3 regions of the Pseudomonas sp. c313 genome follow, and region 2 is predicted to be linked to each of the others. Evidence: predicted binding sites of a transcription regulator. Region 2 holds the regulator's gene; each other region holds the start of a gene.
The links. Region 2 encodes FliA, which starts transcription of late flagellar genes. Its sites were predicted from a motif close to CTAAAGTTTNNNNNNNNNNNGCCGNTAA; they were not measured.

Region 1: a site for FliA is predicted at 1,634-1,661, ahead of ACZRKZ_RS11360 (flagellar protein MotY). Genes of this name have one in related genera too.
Region 3: a site for FliA is predicted at 1,540-1,567, ahead of ACZRKZ_RS10750 (chemotaxis protein CheW). Genes of this name have one in related genera too.

The regions. Positions count from the first base shown of each region.
Region 1 is NZ_JBUZRD010000003.1:404,782-408,974, forward strand. Features, by position in the region: gene rnt (ribonuclease T) at 1-525, opposite strand, end outside; gene pyrC (dihydroorotase) at 522-1,568, opposite strand; gene ACZRKZ_RS11360 (flagellar protein MotY) at 1,725-2,633, shown strand; gene ACZRKZ_RS11365 (argininosuccinate synthase) at 2,762-3,979, shown strand.
Region 2 is NZ_JBUZRD010000001.1:680,998-685,190, forward strand. Features, by position in the region: gene flhF (flagellar biosynthesis protein FlhF) at 1-395, shown strand, start outside; gene fleN (flagellar synthesis regulator FleN) at 520-1,353, shown strand; gene fliA (RNA polymerase sigma factor FliA) at 1,350-2,090, shown strand; gene ACZRKZ_RS03345 (chemotaxis response regulator CheY) at 2,258-2,632, shown strand; gene ACZRKZ_RS03350 (protein phosphatase CheZ) at 2,651-3,439, shown strand; gene ACZRKZ_RS03355 (chemotaxis protein CheA) at 3,452-4,193, shown strand, end outside.
Region 3 is NZ_JBUZRD010000003.1:268,738-272,930, reverse strand. Features, by position in the region: gene ACZRKZ_RS10760 (LysR family transcriptional regulator) at 1-313, shown strand, start outside; gene ACZRKZ_RS10755 (2-hydroxyacid dehydrogenase) at 419-1,393, shown strand; gene ACZRKZ_RS10750 (chemotaxis protein CheW) at 1,608-2,510, shown strand; gene ACZRKZ_RS10745 (GNAT family N-acetyltransferase) at 2,514-2,996, shown strand; gene ACZRKZ_RS10740 (YkgJ family cysteine cluster protein) at 3,104-3,847, shown strand; gene ACZRKZ_RS10735 (hypothetical protein) at 3,956-4,193, opposite strand, start outside.

The DNA of each region.
Region 1 (4,193 bases), on a different contig from region 2:
CAGCACGGTTTGGCCATAGGCCAGACCTGCCAACGTCGCGGTGTCGAAACTGGAGAACGGATGAAACGGGTTGCGTTTCATGTCCAGGCGCGTCACGGCGGCGTTGAGGAAGCCCAAGTCGAAGCTGCTGTTGTGGCCTACGAGGATGGCGCGTTTGCAGCCATTGGCCTTCAAGGCCTTGCGTACACCGCGAAAAATGTCGGTCAGCGCGGTTTCTTCGCTGACGGCCATGCGCAGCGGATGATCGAGCTTGATCCCGGTGAACTCCAGGGCGGCCGCCTCGATGTTGGCGCCTTCGAATGGTTCGACGCGAAAGAAGTGGGTGTGTTCCGGAAACACGAAACCCTGTTCATCCATGCCGATGGTGACGGCAGCAATTTCCAGCAAGGCGTCGGTGGCGCAGTTGAAGCCGCCGGTTTCTACATCAATGACCACTGGCAGGTAGCCACGGAAACGCTCGGCCATCGGGTGACGGGAACCGCCACCACCGTGTTCCTGGTCGTCGTCGAAATGGTCTTCACTCACGGGTGTTCCTCCAGCAGGCGCCAGCGCAGTGTTTCACCGGCGCGCAGCGGGATTACGGTCAGCTCGCCAAATGGCAGGCTGGTTGGGGCGGTCCAGTCTTCACGAACCAGGGTAATGCGGTCGGTATTCGCCGCCAGCCCGTAGAAGCGCGGGCCATTGAGGCTGGCGAAACCTTCAAGCTTGTCCAGGGCGTTGCGTTGCTCGAACGCCTCGGCGTACAGCTCGATTGCGGCATAGGCGGTGTAGCAGCCGGCACAACCACACGCAGCTTCCTTGGCGTGCTGGGCGTGGGGCGCGGAGTCTGTGCCGAGGAAGAACTTCTCGCTGCCACTGGTGGCGGCATCGAGCAGTGCGACCTGATGGGTGTTTCGCTTGAGGATCGGCAGGCAGTAGAAGTGCGGCCGAATCCCGCCCACCAGCATGTGGTTGCGGTTGTACAGCAAGTGATGCGCAGTGATGGTCGCGCCGACGTTGGCCGAGGCCTCTGTGACGAACTGCACGGCATCAGCAGTGGTGATGTGTTCGAACACGACTTTAAGGGTCGGGAACAGCTCGACCACGCGACGCATATGCTCGTCGATAAAGATCTTCTCGCGATCGAATACGTCGACATCGCCACGGGTGACTTCGCCGTGGATCAGCAACGGCATGCCGACCTCTGCCATGGCTTCGATAGCCGGCAGGATCTTATCTATGCTGGTCACGCCAGAATCTGAGTTGGTGGTTGCGCCGGCCGGGTACATCTTGGCGGCGTGGACAAAGCCGCTGGCCTTGGCCTCGCGAATTTCTTCGGGCTGGGTACGGTCGGTCAGGTACAGCACCATCAACGGTTCGAAGCGGCTACCGGCCGGTCGTGCAGCGAGAATGCGCTGGCGATAGGCGTCGGCTTCCGCGGCGTTACGCACCGGAGGTACCAGGTTAGGCATGATGATGGCGCGGCCAAACGTGCGCGCTACATCGGCCACGGTTTGGGGCAACGCTGCACCATCGCGAAGATGAATATGCCAGTCGTCGGGACGCAGCAGGGTCAGGCGGTCGGACATTGGGGATTCCAGGCGGGTCAATCTGGTGGGAATGCTACCGGAAAAGACTCTTGCAGGCACTCGCTATCAAGTTTTGCAGGATGCGACCGATATCCCTGGGTATGCCTTAACGATGTATGACGCCTTGATGTGTTGTAGAAACCAATGGAGCCTCCCGTGCGCCAGCATTATCTAGCCCTGCTCAGTGTGTTCGCCAGCTTGCCCGCGATGGCCCTCACGTTCCAGACCCGTCTGGAGAATATTGAGTGGAAGGTAGAAGGCGACAAATTCGAGTGTCGCTTGAGCCAGCCGATCAGCGATTTTGGTTCTGGCGAGTTCGTGCGCCGTGCGGGCGAGCAGGCAACATTTCGCCTGAAAGCCTATAACGGCTCTCTGGGTGCAGGTTCCGCGACACTATTGGCGGCAGCAGCGCCGTGGCAGCCGGGGCGCGGTGATATCAATCTGGGAGCAGTGCGTGCCGGTAGCGGTGATGTGCTGTTCAACAGCTCCCAGGCCCAGGCCGGGCGTTTATTCAATGGCTTGCTCGATGGCCGCAGCCCGACGGTGCGCCACTACGGCCGCGATGGGGGTTACTCCGAAATACGTCTATTGCCGGCGAAGTTCAACAAGGCCTACAGCGACTATCAGTTGTGTACCGCGAAATTGCTGCCGATGAATTTCGAGCAGGTCAAACAGGCCGAGGTAGGTTTTCCCGGTGGTGGCATCGATCTGGACGCCGCTGCCAAGGCCAAACTGTTGGTGATGCTGGAATTCATCAAGGCCGATCCGACCGTCAATCATATCGAGTTGGACGGCCACTCGGACAACAGCGGCAATCGCCTGGCCAATCGTGACCTTTCAAGGCGTCGCGGCCTGGCGGTGATGGACTTTCTCAAGGCCAACGGCATCCCTGAATCGCAGATTGTCTTGCGTTTTCACGGCGAACGTTACCCGCTGGCACCGAACACCAATCCAGGCAACCGGGCGAAGAATCGCCGTGTCAATATTCATCTGGAGCGGGTGCCGGCCCCCGAGAAGCCTACGCCCCAGGCGAAGGCCCCGAGTAGCGCCGCCTCCACCTCCTGAGGTGCGGCTATTCGTCGCCCGCCCGACAGAATCTGTCGCTTTATCTTCATTTGCTGTCGCGCCCCTGTAAATTCACGGTTTTGATCGGTAGAATCGACGCCTTTCCGTAAAACCCGTGGAGTGATGGCATGGCCGACGTAAACAAGGTCGTTCTCGCGTATTCCGGCGGCCTGGACACTTCGGTGATCCTCAAGTGGCTGCAGGATACTTATAACTGTGAAGTGGTGACCTTCACCGCTGACCTGGGTCAGGGCGAAGAGGTCGAACCTGCACGTGCCAAGGCGCAAGCCATGGGCGTGAAAGAGATCTACATTGACGACCTGCGCGAAGAGTTCGTCCGCGATTTCGTCTTCCCGATGTTTCGCGCCAACACCGTCTACGAAGGCGAGTACCTGCTGGGTACCTCCATTGCACGTCCGTTGATTGCCAAGCGCCTGATCGAAATCGCCAACGAAACCGGCGCTGACGCCATTTCCCATGGCGCCACCGGCAAGGGCAACGACCAGGTGCGTTTCGAACTGGGCGCCTATGCGTTGAAGCCTGGTGTGAAAGTGATTGCCCCTTGGCGCGAATGGGACCTGCTGTCTCGTGAAAAGCTGATGGATTACGCTGAAAAGCACAACATTCCGATCGAGCGCCACGGCAAGAAGAAGTCCCCGTACTCGATGGACGCCAACTTGCTGCACATCTCCTATGAAGGCGGCGTGCTGGAAGACACCTGGACCGAGCACGAAGAAGACATGTGGAAATGGACCGTCTCCCCGGAGAACGCGCCTGACACTGCACAGTACCTGGAGCTGACCTACCGCAACGGCGACATCGTCGCGCTGGACGGCGTCGAAATGACCCCTGCCACCGTATTGGCGACTTTGAACCGTATCGGTGGCGAGCACGGTATTGGCCGTCTGGACATCGTCGAGAACCGTTACGTGGGCATGAAGTCCCGTGGCTGCTACGAAACCCCAGGCGGCACCATCATGCTGCGTGCTCACCGCGCCATTGAGTCCATCACCCTGGACCGTGAAGTCGCTCACCTCAAAGACGAGTTGATGCCCAAGTACGCCAGCCTGATCTACACCGGCTACTGGTGGAGCCCTGAGCGTCTGATGCTGCAACAGATGATCGACGCTTCCCAGGCCCACGTGAGCGGTGTTGTGCGCCTGAAACTGTACAAGGGCAACGTCATCGTCACCGGGCGCAAGTCGGACGAGTCGCTGTTCGATGCCAACATCGCTACTTTTGAAGAAGATGGCGGTGCCTACAACCAGGCGGACGCGGCCGGCTTCATCAAGCTCAATGCACTGCGCATGCGCATTGCGGCCAACAAGGGCCGTAAGTTGTTCTGAAATATCTGCGCTGTTGTGAAAAGGCCCCTTGTTTAAGGGGCTTTTTTTTTACTGGAAATTATGGGGAGTCCGAACTTTTTTATAGTGTTTTATTGATGGAGGGGAGCCAGTGCGTCGCATCGGTTTAATTTTTTAAACGCTGGTTTGGTAACTCTGTTTATGTGTCGCTACGTTTAATTTGCCTGGCTTGCTGTAGGGGATGTTGAGGCGTTGA
Region 2 (4,193 bases):
AAGCCAGCGATCCGGCCCTGCGCATGCAGCTGGAAAGCCTGGCTGGGCGCGGGATCAAGTCAAAAAATTATCTGGTGCTTGCAACAACCAGCCAAAAACAGGTTCTCACCGCTGCGTATCACAGTTACAAGCGTTGTGGGCTGGCGGGCTGCATCCTGACTAAACTCGACGAAACGGCGAGTCTGGGCGAGGTGCTGAGTTTGGCAATTAGTCATGAATTACCGGTCGCCTACCTGACCGACGGGCCGCGGATTCCGGATGATTTACATCTGCCGCGCCGTCATCAGTTGGTCAGCCGTGCTGTCAGCGTGCAAATGCAGGAAGAACCCAGTGAGGAAGCGATGGCTGACATGTTCGCGGATCTCTACCACAGTCCGGCCAAACGGGTCGGCTGAGGGCAACATGGCCTTCAATTTTAAAACGACAGTGCAAAAAAGTACCTACATCGATGGTCTGCCAGCAGTTCGCGCGACCACCTCATGTAGCCTGCGTCTAAGCAAGACAAGGTAAAGAAATAAAATGGGCAGCATGCATCCCGTACAGGTGATCGCGGTGACCGGCGGCAAAGGTGGCGTCGGGAAAACTAACGTGTCAGTGAATTTGTCCCTGGCCCTGGCAGAGCTTGGCCGCCGCGTCATGCTGCTGGATGCCGACCTGGGACTGGCGAACGTTGACGTTCTGCTGGGACTGACGCCCAAACATACATTGGCCGATGTCATCGAAGGCCGCTGTGAGCTGCGCGACGTGCTGTTGCAGGGGCCCGGCGGGGTTCGCATCGTGCCGGCTGCCTCTGGCACCCAGAGTATGGTGCATCTGAGCCCGGCGCAGCATGCGGGCCTGATTCAGGCCTTCAGCGATATTGGCGACAACCTCGACGTGCTGGTGATCGACACCGCCGCCGGGATTGGTGAGTCCGTGGTCAGCTTTGTGCGCGCAGCGCAAGAAGTGTTGCTGGTGGTCTGCGACGAGCCCACCTCGATCACCGACGCCTACGCCCTGATCAAACTGCTTAACCGCGACTACGGCATGAACCGCTTTCGCGTGCTGGCCAACATGGCCCAAAGCCCGCAGGAAGGACGCAACCTGTTCGCCAAGTTGACCAAGGTCACGGATCGCTTCCTCGATGTCGCCTTACAATATGTTGGCGCAGTTCCCTATGACGAGTGTGTGCGCAAGGCTGTGCAAAAGCAGCGTGCAGTCTATGAAGCATTCCCTCGTTCGAAGTGCGCACTGGCGTTCAAGGCTATTGCTCAGAAGGTCGATACTTGGCCGTTGCCCGCCAATCCCCGGGGGCATCTGGAGTTTTTCGTCGAGCGATTGGTGCATCAGACGAGCGCAGGACCGGTGTTATGACAGCCAGCGGCTATAACCTTTACAAGAGTTCGGCTCGTGATAGCCAAGGCGAATTGATTGAGCGCTATGCGCCCTTGGTCAAGCGCATTGCCTACCACTTGCTGGCACGCTTGCCTGCCAGCGTCCAGGTCGAAGACCTGATCCAGGCAGGCATGATCGGCTTGCTCGAAGTGTCGACCAAATATGACGCGAGCAAGGGTGCGAGTTTCGAGACGTATGCGGGTATCCGTATCCGTGGCGCGATGCTCGACGAAGTGCGTAAAGGTGATTGGGCGCCGCGTTCGGTCCACCGCAATACCCGCATGGTAAGTGACGCAATTCGCTCAATTGAAGCAAAAACCGGTCGTGACGCTAAAGATCACGAAGTTGCGGCCGAACTCCAATTGAGTCTCGACGATTACTACGGGATTTTGAACGATACCTTGGGCAGTCGCTTGTTCAGTTTCGACGACCTGTTGCAGGACGGCGAACATGAAGGGCTGCATGAGGACGGCGCGAGTGCTCATCTTGAACCGTCGCGCGATCTGGAAGATGAACGCTTCCAGGGCGCACTGGCGGACGCGATTGCCAATTTGCCGGAGCGTGAGCGACTAGTGTTGGCGCTGTACTACGACGAAGAGCTGAACCTCAAGGAAATCGGTGAGGTCCTGGGGGTCAGCGAATCGCGGGTCAGCCAGTTACACAGCCAGTGCGCGGCCCGCTTGCGGGGGCGTTTGGGAGAGTGGCGAGCGCGCTGACAGGCAGTGTGGGGACACTGCGAACGACACCGTCCATGCTCTTGGTGTGGGCGGGTTAGCCCGTGGTGTACCCCAGCAGTCCTTTTTGTGTAACGCCTGTTGATTGAAATGGCGCGCCAGGTGCTGGACGCGTTTAAGACTGCTTGGAGGTCGAATTGGACAAGAACATGAAAATCCTCATCGTTGATGACTTCTCAACGATGCGGCGGATCATAAAAAACCTGTTGCGTGACCTTGGGTTCACTAACACGGTCGAGGCGGATGACGGCATTACAGCGATTCCGATCCTCAACAGCGGGAGCATCGACTTTCTGGTAACCAACTGGAACATGCCGGGCATGACCGGTATCGATTTGCTGCGTCATGTGCGCGCTGATGAAAAACTGCGCAGCCTTCCCGTGCTGATGGTGACCGCCGAAGCCAAGCGTGAACAGATCATCGAAGCCGCCCAGGCCGGGGTCAACGGCTACGTGGTCAAGCCATTCACCGCATTGGCCTTGAAAGAGAAGATCGAAAAAATCTTCGAACGCATCAACCATTGATGTCGCCACGGGGGAGCTATGGAGCATAACGAATCATCGCAGGCCGATTTCGAATCGACCCTGAAAAAACATGCTCACCAGTTGGTCGAAAGCCTTGAAAAAGGCCGGTTCGGCGATGCGGTGCAGTTGATCCATGAGCTTAACCAGACCCGTGATCGCGGCCTGTACCAGGAAGTGGGCAAACTCACCCGTGAGTTGCACAGTGCAATCGTCAATTTTCAGATTGACCCGCACATGCCCCAGGCCGAAGAAATCTCGCAAATCACCGATGCCACCGAACGCCTGTCCTATGTGGTCAGGCTGACTGAGGCGGCGGCGAACCGCACCATGGATCTGGTGGAAAACGCCACGCCTCTGGTCAACGGCATGTCCAATGAAGCCAAGGCGCTGGGCACCGACTGGGGCCGTTTCATGCGCCGGGAAGTGGGCGCCGAAGAATTTCGTGAGCTGGCGCGTCGGGTCGAAGGGTTTCTGTCGCGCAGTGAGCAGGAAAACCGCACGGTTTCCAGCAACCTCAACGACATTCTGCTGGCCCAGGATTACCAGGACCTCACCGGCCAGGTGATCAAACGAGTGACCCAACTGGTCACTGAAGTGGAAAGCAATTTGCTCAAACTGGTGCTGATGGCCGGGCAGGTGGATCGTTTTGCCGGTATTGAACATGACCGCGAAGCGATCCTCTCGGAAAAAGATCCACAAAAACACCTCGCCAAGGGTGAAGGTCCGCAGATTCATGCCGATAAACGTGAAGACGTTATGTCAGGGCAAGATGACGTAGACGATTTGCTGTCCAGTCTTGGATTTTAGGAGCACACGTACATGAGCTTCGGCGCCGATGAAGAAATCCTTCAGGATTTTCTTGTAGAGGCCGGCGAAATTTTGGAGCAACTGTCCGAGCAACTGGTTGAGCTGGAAAGCCGACCGGATGATGCGAACCTGCTCAATGCAATTTTTCGCGGTTTTCACACTGTAAAAGGGGGCGCCGGCTTCCTCCAGCTCCATGAGCTGGTGGAGTGCTGTCACATCGCCGAGAACGTGTTCGACATCCTGCGCAAGGGTGAGCGGCACGTCGACTCGGAATTGATGGACGTGATTCTGGAAGCATTGGACGCGGTCAACGGCATGTTCAGTGAAGTGCGCGAACGTGCACCGATCACTGCCGCCACCCCGCAATTGCTGGCCGCTCTGGCGCGCCTGGCAGAACCGGCTGCCAATGCACCTGCACCTGCACCGGTGGCTGAACCTGTGGCCGAGCCTGCGGGTGATGTCACTGACAGCGAATTTGAACAACTGCTTGACTCGCTCAATGCCGTCAAGGCCCAGGCTGAGGCTCCGGTAGCCGCGACACCAACAATGGTGCCGACTACCGAAGACATTACCGACGACGAGTTCGAGTCGTTGCTCGACCAGTTGCATGGCAAGGGCCAGTTTGCCCCCGACGCCGTGGCGGCGACGCCCGCTCCAGTGAAAGCGGCTGCACCTGCCAGCAATGAAATCACCGACGACGAATTCGAAGCATTGCTGGATCAGTTGCATGGCAAGGGCTCGTTTGCCGCTGAAG
Region 3 (4,193 bases), on a different contig from region 2:
ACCCTTTCTGGTGAACTCCGCCGACGCGATGAAAACCGCCATCATCAGTGGCATGGGTGTAGGTCTGTTGCCGGTGTATGCGGCCATTGAAGGGCTGCGCAACGGCACATTGGTGCGGGTGATGCCCAACTACCGCTCCCAGGAGCTGAACCTGTACGCCATCTACCCGTCGCGCCAGTACCTGGATGCGAAGATCAAGACGTGGGTGGAATACCTGCGCGGTTCATTGCCGGAGATTCTGGCGGCCCACCAGGCAGAATTGGCGGCGTATGAGTTGAGTGGGAGTTTGGGTGGGGCGCGGTTGAGTAACTGATCCCCCCCTGTAGCAGCAACTGTCTTGGTGGTTTTGCAGTGCCCGGATACCGGATAAATGTTAGCGTGCTTGGCATTCTCAGCCGTATTGATGAGCCCGCCTCCCATGAAAAAGACCGTTCTCGCTTTCAGCCGTGTCACTCCCGAAATGATCGAGCGCCTGCAACAGGACTTCGAGGTTATCGCCCCCAATCCCAAGCTCGGCGATATCAATGCCCAGTTCAATGAAGCCCTACCCCACGCCCACGGGCTGATCGGGGTGGGCCGCAAGCTCGGGCGGGCACAGTTGGAGGGTGCGACAAAGCTGGAAGTGGTCTCCAGCGTCTCGATGGGCTATGACAACTACGACGTCGCCTACTTCAACGAGCGCGGGATCATGCTCACCAACACCCCCGACGTGCTCACCGAAAGCACCGCCGACCTGGCCTTCGCCCTGCTGATGAGCAGCGCCCGCCGAGTGGCCGAGCTGGATGCCTGGACCAAGGCCGGCCAGTGGAAAGCCAGTGTCGGTGCGCCGTTGTTTGGTTGTGATGTGCACGGCAAGACCTTAGGAATAGTCGGCATGGGCAATATCGGCGCGGCCATCGCCCGTCGTGGCCGCCTGGGCTTCAATATGTCGATCCTCTACAGCGGCAACAGCCGCAAGACCGCGTTGGAGCAAGAGCTGGGCGCGCAATTTCGCAGCCTCGACCAGTTGCTGGCCGAGGCAGATTTTGTCTGCCTGGTGGTGCCGTTGAGCGAGAAGACCAAACACTTGATCAGCCATCGCGAGCTGGGGCTGATGAAGTCCAGCGCGATCCTGGTAAATATCTCCCGTGGCCCGGTGGTGGACGAATCGGCGCTGATCGAAGCCCTGCAAAACCAGCGGATTCGTGGCGCCGGGCTGGACGTCTACGAACGGGAGCCGCTGGCCGAGTCGCCGTTGTTCCAACTCAGCAACGCGGTGACTTTGCCGCATATCGGCTCGGCCACCCATGAAACCCGCGAAGCCATGGCCAACCGCGCCCTGGATAACCTGCGCAGCGCGCTGCTGGGCGAGCGTCCGCAAGATCTGGTCAACCCGCAGGTGTGGAAGGGCTAAGCGCCCTCGAAACGCTGCTACTCTCGTAGCAGCTTGCGTCGGGTGCAACTCGGTGTGGGGCTGAGCTGATTGCGGTGGTGCGTCCGTCGTAGCCTCGCTGGGGCTCGACAACTGCTGCAGGGTTCCAGTAGCTCCCGCTTTTAATGCTAAAGCATGGGCCACTCAAGTCGATAACCCCCTATAGATCGTCATCCCTGATCCACAGAAGGTTTCTATGTCCACCACCAAAGCCCGCGCAGACTCACTCTCACTTCTGCTTTTTACCTTGCGCAGCGGCAAGCTGATGGCCATAAACCTGCTGAAAGTCAGTGAAATCATCCCTTGCCCGCCGCTGACCAAGCTGCCGGAGTCTCACCCTCACGTCAAAGGCATCGCCACCCTGCGCGGCGCGGCGTTGTCGGTGATCGACCTGAGCAGGGCCCTGGGGGAAATGCCCCTGGAAGACCCGGATGGCGGCTGCCTGATCGTCACTGACGTCAGCCGCTCCAAACAAGGCCTGCACGTACAAGCGGTAAGCCGGATCGTCCACTGCCTGACCACCGACGTTCGTCCGCCGCCCTTTGGTTCCGGTGGCAGCCGTTCGTTCATTACCGGCGTGACCCAGGTCGACGGGGTATTGGTGCAGGTGCTGGACATCGAAAAAGTCATCCACGCCATTGCCCCGGTGCAGATTGAAGTAGCGCCCACCGACTTGAGCATGGAAGAGGCCGAAGTGCTGGGCCATGCACGAATCCTGGTAGTTGATGACAGCCAGGTGGCGTTGCAACAATCGGTACATACCCTGCGCAACCTCGGCCTGCATTGCCACACCGCCCGCAGTGCCAAGGAAGCCATTGATTGCCTACTGGAGCTGCAAGGCACCGCCGAACAGATCAACGTGGTGGTATCGGACATCGAAATGTCCGAGATGGACGGTTATGCCTTAACCCGCACCCTGCGGGAAACCCCGGACTTCCAGGACCTCTATGTGCTGCTGCACACCTCCCTGGACAGCGCCATGAACAGCGAAAAAGCCAGACTGGCCGGGGCCAACGCGGTGTTGACCAAGTTTTCCTCGCCGGAGCTGACCAAATGCCTGGTGGTCGCCGCGCAGACCGTGGCGCAGCAGGGCCTCTGACCGATGGGCGAGTATTTCCAGTTGCTGCGCCGAGACTTGCGTGGCGCCCTGCCCGCGCCGCAATGGCCTGCAGATATTCGCCTGGAGCACTACCACGAAGAACTGGCCCCGGCGATCCACGCCGTGCTGCTCCTGGGTTATCAACAGGGCGGTGGTCGGGTTGCCCCCCTTGAGCAGTGGTGCCAACAGTTCGTCACCGACGCCGAGTTCGACCCGACCCTGTGCATCGTCGCCAGTAACGCCAGCGGCATCGTTGGCGTGGCGCAATGCTGGACCAGCGCCTATATCAAGAACCTGGTGATCCATCCCAACGCTCAAGGCCAGGGCCTGGGCCGGGCCTTGTTGCAGCAGGTGTTTCAGGTGTTTCAGCAGCGCCGCGAAGGCTTCGTCGATCTCAAGGTGCTGGAAACCAATGTGCGGGCCCGGCGCCTGTATGAAAGCGCGGGTATGGTGTTCGTGCTGCGAGACCTCGTCCCTGAGGAATAAAGGCCTGGCGCATAACTTGCTTCGGACAAGGCCTGGACGCTGGACAGAGGTGTAAAGCCGTCACCGTCCAAGTGTGCCCCTGAACCTGGCCTGGTGACCGAACCCTCATGACCACCCACTTTTCCTGTGTCGGCTGCGGCAAATGCTGCACTGACCATCATGTGCCCCTGACCCTTGACGAAGCCAGGCAGTGGGCGGCGGACGGCGGTAACGTCATCGTTCTGGTGGAGGGTTTCCTCGGCAATGGCCTGGGCTTGCCAGAACAACAACGCGAACATGCCCAACGCCGTTCCTGTGTTGTCCCCAGCGGTAATGCCCAGGCGCATGTGGCGATTACCTTTGCTGCCTATAACGTCGGTCCCTGCCGGAATCTTGACGAAGACAAGCTGTGCCGCATCTATGAGCGCCGGCCACTGGTCTGTCGTATCTACCCCATGGAGATCAACCCGCACATCCCGCTCAACCCCGCCGCCAAGGACTGCCCGCCCGAATCCTGGGAACAGGGCCCGGCGCTGATTGTCGGTGGCGAGTTGGTGGACCAGGGACTGGCCGAGCTGATCCGCCGCTCACGCCAGGCCGACCGCGACGATATCCAGACCAAGGAAGCGGTGTGTGCCTTGCTGGGGATTCACACCACCGCGCTCAAGGGCGATGGTTTTACTGCTTACCTGCCGGACATGGGAGCGTTTGCCCAGGCGCTCGAGTTGGCGGCTGAACAGCCATCCATGGCCAATGAGTGGGTATTCCATGTGTCCGGGTTGGACATTGCCGAGCAGTTGCTGGATGCCGGGGCTCGGATTGCGACTGAGGTACCAGTCAACTATGCGTTTATTTCGTTGCGGGCAGCTTAGGTCTTTCAGCAAGGCTGATGGTTTCATCGCGAATGCCGGTGATACACCGGTCGGGCAAACGCTAGCGATGCATTTAGTTACCCGGTGCTCCTGCGAAGGCAAAAAACCTTAGCGCTTGCCCATCGAGCGACGGGTGCCGGGCGGAGCCACGCCAGGGCTCTTGGTATGACCGTTCTTGGCGCCGTTCTTGTACCAGGGTTGGCTGGCTTTTTTCGCCTCGGCCAATTCGCCCGGTTTGAACGGGAACTTGAAGGCCGGGATCTCGGCCTTGGCTTCGCCATCAACGTTGTCAGGGTTGGCCTGTTCGTCGATGTCGACGCTTTCAACAGGAGGTTGTGTCGGGGAA